Regions from separate parts of the Marinobacterium iners genome, predicted to be linked through region 4. Evidence: predicted binding sites of a transcription regulator. Region 4 holds the regulator's gene; each other region holds the start of a gene.
The links. The regulator sigma-54, encoded in region 4, starts transcription at its own class of promoters, with help from an activator protein. The targets are predictions, from matches to a motif close to TGGCACNNNNNTTGCTNT.
Positions count from the first base shown of each region.

Region 1: a site for sigma-54 is predicted at 942-959, ahead of qhpR (AraC-like transcriptional regulator QhpR). Genes of this name have one in related genera too.
Region 2: a site for sigma-54 is predicted at 1,170-1,187, ahead of flgF (flagellar basal-body rod protein FlgF). Genes of this name have one in related genera too.
Region 3: a site for sigma-54 is predicted at 1,152-1,169, ahead of flgB (flagellar basal body rod protein FlgB). Genes of this name have one in related genera too.

Region 1 covers NZ_CP022297.1:2,582,315-2,584,482, reverse strand. Annotated here, with positions in the region: gene CFI10_RS12505 (efflux RND transporter permease subunit) at 1-140, shown strand, start outside; gene CFI10_RS12500 (IPTL-CTERM sorting domain-containing protein) at 317-892, opposite strand; gene qhpR (AraC-like transcriptional regulator QhpR) at 996-2,033, shown strand; gene glnT (type III glutamate--ammonia ligase) at 2,162-2,168, shown strand, end outside.
Region 2 covers NZ_CP022297.1:508,071-510,238, reverse strand. Annotated here, with positions in the region: gene flgG (flagellar basal-body rod protein FlgG) at 1-359, opposite strand, end outside; gene flgF (flagellar basal-body rod protein FlgF) at 378-1,121, opposite strand; gene CFI10_RS19125 (flagellar hook-basal body complex protein) at 1,250-2,168, opposite strand, start outside.
Region 3 covers NZ_CP022297.1:504,171-506,338, reverse strand. Annotated here, with positions in the region: gene CFI10_RS02505 (flagellar hook capping FlgD N-terminal domain-containing protein) at 1-258, opposite strand, end outside; gene flgC (flagellar basal body rod protein FlgC) at 280-714, opposite strand; gene flgB (flagellar basal body rod protein FlgB) at 717-1,115, opposite strand; gene CFI10_RS02490 (CheR family methyltransferase) at 1,309-2,148, opposite strand; gene CFI10_RS02485 (chemotaxis protein CheV) at 2,165-2,168, opposite strand, start outside.
Region 4 covers NZ_CP022297.1:686,611-688,778, forward strand. Annotated here, with positions in the region: gene CFI10_RS03335 (PTS sugar transporter subunit IIA) at 1-70, opposite strand, end outside; gene hpf (ribosome hibernation promoting factor) at 92-382, opposite strand; gene CFI10_RS03345 (RNA polymerase factor sigma-54) at 434-1,939, opposite strand; gene lptB (LPS export ABC transporter ATP-binding protein) at 1,991-2,168, opposite strand, start outside.

The sequences.
Region 1 (2,168 bases), 1.9 Mb from region 4:
CCTTCATCCCGCTGACGCTGGATCTGTTCTGGGGGCCTCTGGCCTATGTACTGATCGGTGGCGTGGCGGTGGGTACGCTGATTACCCTGCTGTTTGTACCTGCGTTGTACGCGCTCTGGTTCAAGGTCAGCAAGACCTGATACGGCTGCATGCTGCCGACATTACGCGACAGACAATTTGACCAATAGTGCGCCAGGGTTCTGGCTGCACAGTTGCTGTGACTGGTACGAGAGCACTCGCTCTTTCAGTGAGGGGTTACACGACGGGACAAAAGCCCGGCAGATGTGCTGCCGGGCTTCATGGTTGCACTGGTCTATTACGCCTTGGTCTTGCGCATTCCAAACATGCCAAACAGGCCAAGCAGGCCACTCAGAGCGAGTATGCCGAAAAGGGGCAAGGTCGGAACAGGTGTTACCTGTGCTGGTGCTGGCGGTGGCGCGGCCACATCGTTATCAAGGGCCACGCCATTGATATCACTCAAATTCTGTCCGGAATAACTGGGATCAGCGCTGACAGCCGGGTCTACCACCACGGTAAATGGCTGATCACCGTCTATGTTCGTATCATCAACTGCTGTTACATTGAACGTTGCCTCGTAGCCATTACCAGCGGTAAGGATTACCGTTGCGGGCGTCACCGTTGCTTCGGCCCCGGCGATACTTACATCAATAGAGATATCATTTGTGGGCGCGCCAGTCACTGATACGGTTACAGTCTGCGATGTTCCCTCGGTTAGATAAAATGCGCCGCCACTGGCAGGGTCCATGACAATGGTACTGATGCCTTCGCTGTTTCGATTGGTGGCGTTGATAACGCTTGAAGAGGGCACGCCCTGATTTGTGGCAGGGTGTTCAGGCGTGCCCCACCCGGGGGCGGAATCGGACGGTTTCATGTTGTCATGGAACCCGTTGCGGTGTCTGTTACCGGACTATGCTCTGCAATGGCCTGCTTGTTGCATCCGTTCTGTGTACGAATAACAGATCAGGGTCTGCATCATGTTGTTGAATACCAAACGAGGCCCTGCCAGCAACCATGTACCCTCTAGTGTGCTGGCATCCGTCACGCTGGGATTGGAAGAGTTCATTGAGGCACAGGGCGGACACAGTGCAGAAGTTCTGGCACGCTCTGGCTTGAAATCCGGCCTCTATGAGAAGCCTAATCGCCACATTCCACTGAAACATTATTGTAACTCCATGCATGAGGCTGCGCGCTCTACCCATAACGAGCATTTTGGGCTCTGGTTCGGTGAGCAGTTCGACCCTGAAGGGCTGGGGCTGTTCGGTTTTCATGCGATCACCTCGCCAGACTTGCGGGCGGCTATCCACAGCATGCAGGAGTACTTTCCGGTATTTCAGCGTAACAGTCTGCTTCAAATGACAGTCAGGAATGGCATCTGCCAGCTTGAATATCGTCTGTTGTATGGCGATATCATGGATCGGCGTCAAGATGCTGAATTGACAGTAGGCATGCTCAATAATGTACTGCGCCGTGCCATGGGAGATCAGTGGTCACCGCTCGAAGTACACTTTCAACATCCGGCGCTGGTTGATGCGGGGCAGCATCGTGAAGCGTTTCAGTGTGATATTCGGTTTCGGCAAGAGAGCAATTTGATCTTGTTCCGTGAGTCCTGTCTGAATCAGCCGATGCCTGATGCAAATGCAATGCTGAACAATGTTACGCGTGGCTCCATTCTGGAGTTGGCTGGTGTGGTGCAACAGAATCTGAGCACGGTGCAGCGCACCAAGAGTGAAATTATCGAGCTGTTGCCCAGTGGAGAGGTCAGCCTGGATCGGGTCGCCAGCCGGCTCAACCTGTCATCGCGCACGCTGCAACGTCTGCTGTCAGCGGAACAACAGTCGTTCAAGGGGGTTATCGATGAAGTGCGTGAGGAGCTGGCCATTTGTTACCTTGGCTATGAGCGCCTCAGCATTTCCGAAGTGGCCTACCGTCTGGGTTACTCTGAGGTCAGCGCGTTCACTCGTGCCTTCATCCGCTGGAAAAACATGAGTCCCAGTGACTGGCGGGTGCGGTAATTTCCCTCTTTGATATCCGGTGCCAACGAAATGGCGCCAGAAGTCAAAACTTCAGTTTCTGCGGTCAACTGCTTTTCCCACCCCCTCTGAGATACTGAAACCGTCCAACACTTACGAGGATGGTTTCCATGTCAC
Region 2 (2,168 bases), 180 kb from region 4:
AACTCGCCATTGCGGGTATAGGCGATGTCACCATTGGGCATGGCAACTTGTAAAAAACCACGACCATTGATTGCCACGTCAAAAGGCTGGTCAGTGATCTGCATGTCACCCGTATGGAACAGCTTCTGGGTACTGACGGTGCGGACACCGCTGCCCAGCTGCAGGCCGGAAGGCAGCATTGAATCTTCACCGGTAGCCGCACCGGGCTGACGGCGAACTTGATACAACAAGTCCTCAAATTCCAGCCGGTCTTTCTTGAAACCAACGGTACTGACGTTAGCCAGATTGTTGGAAATCACCTTGAGCTGAGTGTCCTGTGCGCTCAGACCGGTTTTAGCAACATGCAAAGCACCGTGCATCGGTTATTCTCCTGTGATTCAGCTCATTGAAAGCACTTCTGCTGCTGCAGATGAGTTCTCTTCAGCCGTTTTCATCATTTTCACTTGCATCTCAAACTGTCGCTGAAGACTGATCATAGAGGTCAGTTCAGAGATGGCATTCACGTTGCTGGACTCAAGATAGCCAGCACGCACTTGTACATTCGGATTGGCAGCCAGCGGCACATCGTTATCCGTGTGCATGAAACCATCGCGCCCTTTAAACAACTGACCCTGTTCTGGCTGCACCAGTTTGATTTGATCCACCAAGGCAATTTCGACCGCATTCTCACCGATCGGACGGATGGTGACCGTGCCATCGTTACCAATGGTTATGTTCTCGGCGGGCGGAATCACAATCGGCCCACCACCAGCCCCGATCACCGGCAAGCCGCTGCCTGTCACCAGCTGGTTGGCGGCATTGATCTGCAGTGATCCGTTGCGGGTGTACACTTCGTTGCCGTCCGGCCCCTGAACGGCAAGCCAGCCATCACCGGCAACCGCCACATCCAGATCACGCCCCGTTTGCATCAGTGTGCCACTATCAAGATCCGTGCCGGGCCGCTCACTCATGGAGTAAACGCGAGACTCATAACCTTCACCCAGCACACGCATGGCGCGGGCCTGCTCGAAATCACTCTTGAAGCCGGTGGTCGTCGCATTGGCCAGGTTATTGGCGTGGGCCTGCTGCGCGTACATGTTCTCACGCGCGCCGGTCATGGCAACATACAGCACTTTATCCATTGTTTGCTCCGGTAAAACCTTGCCGTTTGAACTGGCTTTACCCTATAACAAGCAAACTGCGTGCCATAAACGAGAAAGCCGGGCATAAGCCCGGCCTGAATAACATGCAATAATGCAGCTGGTTAGGGTTAGATCTGCAAAATAGCCTGAGTCACTGTGTTGAGGGTTTCCAGTGTTTTGGAGTTAGCCTGGAAGTTACGCTGCCCCTCAATGAGCTTGACCAGTTCAGCAGACAAGTCCACGTTTGACTGCTCAAGGGCAGCAGAGCGAAGCGTACCGTTCAGACCGGTACCTGGCGGGTTAAGCACCGGATCACCGGAAGACAATGTTTGTACCCACTCAGTATTACCGGCATTCTGCAAGCCATCCTGGTTCTCAAAGGTCGCAACGGCAACAATACCCAACTCCGCCAACTGACCATTACTGAAACTGGCGACCATTCGACCATCTTCTGAGAAGGTCACACCGATCAAATCGCCCTTGGTATAGCCATCCTGTGAACGCTTATTCACAATCGATTCGGAGCCAAACTGGGACGAGCCACTGAGATCAAGCTGTACACCCTTGAGATTATCTACATCGGAGTCCAACAGGGCATCTTGAGGATTCGCAGGGTCGGCACCCAGAATAGTGATTGTCGGTGCCTTACCCGCGTTGGAAACATTTCCGCCGTTAACTGATTCCAACACCCCTGTTGTTGTGTTAAAGCTCACCAATATCGGGCCAGGTGCTGTCGGCGTAGCAGGATCTTCCACCAGCGAGCCAGGATCACGTATTTTACCTAGATTCAGCTGATCATTGTCATTAAGGTATGCATATGTGCGATATACACCAATATAGCTGTTATCGCCCTTCTGCAACTCTTGCAGGTCCACCTTCCCTGTTGCTGTATCAAGCCCCAAAAACGGTGCATTCGCCAAGGTGCCTGATACTACCGGGAAGTCCAATATATCGTTATCAACGTCACCTTGTTTAGCCTGCCATTTTATTTCAATTCTATCCTGCAAAGAGTTGTATGAAACAGATTCAAGACCAGGATTCGCATCG
Region 3 (2,168 bases), 180 kb from region 4:
CAGTGTACTGCTCATGGTTTCCATGGTTTTGGAAAGGTTTTGAATACTTTCTACGTTGCTCAATGTAGAGATCTGCTGCATAAAATCGCTGGTCTCTGCAGGACTAGTCGGATCTTGGTTTTGCAACTGTGCAATCAGCAGCTTCATAAACATTTGACGGTCTTCAGAAACAGAGTCAGTCGCCGTGGATTGAGACTGGTTCTTCTGATTGATCTGATCGTAGATGTTGTTACTGCCGACGCCGTTTACATTGCTCATGGCGTTATCCTCTTACTGACCTTATTGCCCCAGCGTCAGCGTACGCTGAAGCATCTGTTTGGCCGTATTCATAATATCGGCGTTGATCTGGAACGAGCGCGAGGCTGAAATCATATCCGCCATCTCTTCCACCACATTTACGTTCGGGTACCAGATATACCCGTTTTCATCGGCCATCGGGTGATTCGGTTCGTACGCCATGCGCAGGGGCGAATCGCTTTCAATGATCCCTTTAACATCAACACCTTGGCCCGGCACCAATGTCTGCAGGTGATCAGGCAGGTGTTCAGTCTGAGCTTCCTTGAGTGCAAACACCGGCTTGCGGGCGCGGTAGGTTTCCGCTTCGCTGGAACTGATGCTTTCCGCATTAGCCATGTTACTGGCGGTGGTGTTAAGCCGCACTGTTTGCGCTGTCATGGCGGAGCCCGCGATGTTGAAAACGTTACTCAACGACATGTTTATTCACCCTTGATTGCACGTGTCAGCCCCTGGAACTTGCTGTTCAGAAACTGAAAGGACGCTTGATAACGGAGCGCATTGTCTGTGTAGCGAGCCATCTCTTCCTGGGTCTCTACCGTATTGCCATCTACTGACGGCTGGTTCGGAATACGAAACATCAGGTCAGCCGCGGCATCCGGTGACAAAAACTCGGATTGATGACCGGATGCCGTTTTCTTCAACGACAGATTGGCGCCAGCGGTTTCACCTTCGAGCACGGCACTAAAATCCAGATCACGGGCCTTGTAGTTGGGCGTATCCGCATTGGCAATATTGTTGGCCAGCACCTCAGCCCGTCGCGCTCTGAGTATCAGGGCGTTTTCATGAATCCCCAGTGCTGAGTCAAAGTTGATCGCCATTGCCGCTTATCCGTTACAGGTTGCTATATCTGTAATTAAGCAAGCAACGTGCCAGTAGCGAAAAAACCCGTGATGGGTGGCTTTGGGAAAGTTCGGACAGTTTCAGGGAGGCAATATACAGCGGCAAGCGGCAAGGCTGTACCGCTACAAATAGTGCCGAGCGGCAAAGGGCGGCAAGACTGCCGCTCAGTTTTCAGATTGCCTGGTAGATAATACCGGGGCGGCAGTGGATCATTTTATACAAGTCAGACAGGCCTGAGAGAGACTCGGAAGCACCCAGCAGCAGATACCCCCCCGGGCGCAGCTGCTTGTGCATTTTGCGCAGAATTTCGAGTTTTACGTCTGACGAGAAGTAGATCAGCACATTGCGGCAAAAAATCAGATCAAACTGCCCCAGTGAACTGTAAGGCCCAAGCAGGTTGAGGCTTTGAAAGCGCACCCGGCTCTTGATGTGGGGTTTGATACCCCAGCTACCGGTGGGTGATGACTCAAAGTAGCGGTGCAGCCGCTCCTGAGACAGACCACGCCCCAACGCCAGCATTTCATATTCACCTCGTCGTGCCTGATCCAGCACTGTGGTGGAAATATCAGTCGCCAGTATTTCTTCGCCGGACGAAAAAGCCCCGGCATGACTCTGTTTGAACTCGTCAATCACCATACTGATGGAGTACGGCTCCTGCCCGGTGGAGCAGGCCGCAGACCAGATTCGCAGCTTCTGAAAGCGACTTTTCTCATGCAGCTCAGGCAGAAGCTTATTACGCAAGATTTCGTAGGGATGAATATCACGAAACCAGAGGGTTTCGTTGGTGGTCATGGCGTCGATTACCTGTTCTTTCAGGCTGTTGCCACCCGCTCTGCCAAGACGTGCCACCAGCTCACTGAGGCTTGAACAGCCTTGCTGCTGCATGATCTTGCCCAAGCGGCTTTGGACCAGGTACTGCTTGTGTTCAGCCAGCAGAATGCCGCAGCTTTTTTCAAGAAAGCTGCTGAACTCACGGAATTCCGCTGGTGTAATACTAAAGCTGCTGCTCACCCGGAGACGCTCCCCGTCAG
Region 4 (2,168 bases):
CTCGCTTTTTGCTGACCACATCGACGTGGCAGAGTGTACGGGATGAGGTCAGCAGTTCTGATAGTTGCATGTCGTGACGTGCTGCTACCGGTTATTTGTGGGATTTGAGTTTTTCTTTGTGCTTGATGATCTGGCGGTCAAGCTTGTCCACCATGCCATCAATTGCAGCATACATGTCGTCATGCTCATGCGCTGCGAATACTTCACCTCCGGCCAGGTGGATATCGGCTTCGGCCTTCTGGCGCAGCTTCTCGACACTGAGGGTGACCTGTACATTGGTGATGTTATCGAAGTGGCGTTCCAGTCGGTCGAACTTGGTACGTACATATTCGTTCAGGGCGTCAGTCAGTTCGACGTGATGGCCAGTGATGTTGATCTGCATAGGTTTTCTCCTCGTCATAAAGCACGTTCTTCCGGCGTGCCTGTAGTCTCATTAAACCAGACGCTTGCGCTCATTAGAAGGCGGAATGTTCATCGCTTCACGATATTTTGCCACTGTGCGTCTGGCTACGTTAAATCCTTGCTCTTTCAGCAGGTCGGCTATCTTGTTATCACTGAGTGGTTTTGCGGTATTCTCCGCGCTGATCAGCTTCTTGATCAAGGCACGAATGGCGGTAGAGGAGGCAGCGCCTCCGTCTGACGTGCTCACATGGCTGGAGAAAAAATACTTCAGCTCGAAGATGCCTCGGGGCGTATGCATGTATTTCTGGGTAGTGACACGGGAAATGGTTGATTCGTGCATCTCTACGGCTTCAGCGATGTCATGCAGAACCATCGGCTTCATACCCTCTTCACCTTCCTCGAAAAAATCGATCTGGCGGGCCACGATCTCGGTGGCGACCTTGAGCAGGGTTTCGTTGCGACTCAGCAGGCTCTTCAGAAACCAGCGCGCTTCCTGTAGATGGTTTTTCAGATAGGTGTTGTCAGCGCTGTTGTCGGCCCGTCTTATAAGATCAGCATAGTCGGTATTGATACGCAGCTTGGGGGATGCCTCTGAGTTCAGGCTTACATTCCACTGCCCCTGCACCTTGCGCACCACAACATCGGGTATAACGTACTCTGACTGTTCACTGCTGATGCTGGTGCCCGGTTTTGGATTAAGCGACTGGATCAGACTGATGATCTGTTGCAGGGCCTCTTCCTTCAGGCGCATGCGGCGCATCAAGGTACGATAGTCATGATTGCCGAGCAGACCCAGGTGATCGCGTACCAGGCGTAATGCCTCTTTCAGCATCGGAGTATTTTCAGGCAGCTGGCGCAGCTGTATCTGCAGACATTCGCTCAGGTCTCGTGCACAGACACCGGGCGGGTCAAACTGTTGCAGGCGGTGCAGTACCGTTTCAATCTCTTCAGGCTCGGCATCTGCAAACAGCTGGGGTTCGCTCCGGGTGAAGTGTTCCAGAACTTCATCTACGTCCGTGCGTAGATAGCCATCCGGATCGACAGCATCGATAAGGGCCATGGCGACCATACGGTCAGGGTCACTCATGGGGGTCAGGTTGAGCTGCCACAGTAGGTGATCCTGAAGGCTGTCTTCGGCCGAATCGTTATCACCGGGTTCCCAGTCATCATCACGGGCAGGACCGGGTGTACTCTGGTGCTGGAAGGTATCATCCCAGTTGCTGTCGGTGGACAGTTCACGAGGGATTTCATCATTCCAGCGCTCTTCCAGTGCGTTTTCGTCCCAGCTGTCCTCGTCAGCGGTGTCGTTAGAGAGGCTGTCGGCAGAGGCGTCGTGACGATCATCACGGGCTTCAGTCTGGGTCTCTTCGGCGCTGTCCAGTTCCTCCTCGACTTCCAGCAGTGGGTTGCTCTCCAGGGCTTCCTGGATCTCCTGCTGCAGGTCCAGCGTTGACAGTTGCAGCAGACGTATTGCTTGTTGCAACTGGGGTGTCATCGTCAGATGCTGGCCGATCTTGAGTTGTAACGATTGCTTCATATCAGAGCTGCCAGGTGGACGGAGTGGATGTACATGATTGACGACTCAGGATCAAAGGGAAAACTGCTCGCCCAGATAGGCACGGCGAACCTGTTCGTTAGCCAGGATCTCGGCCGGTGTGCCCTGTGCGAGTATCCCCCCTTCACTTACGATATATGCTCGTTCGCAGATGTCGAGTGTCTCGCGCACGTTATGATCGGTGATCAGAATGCCAATGCCGCGAGACTGT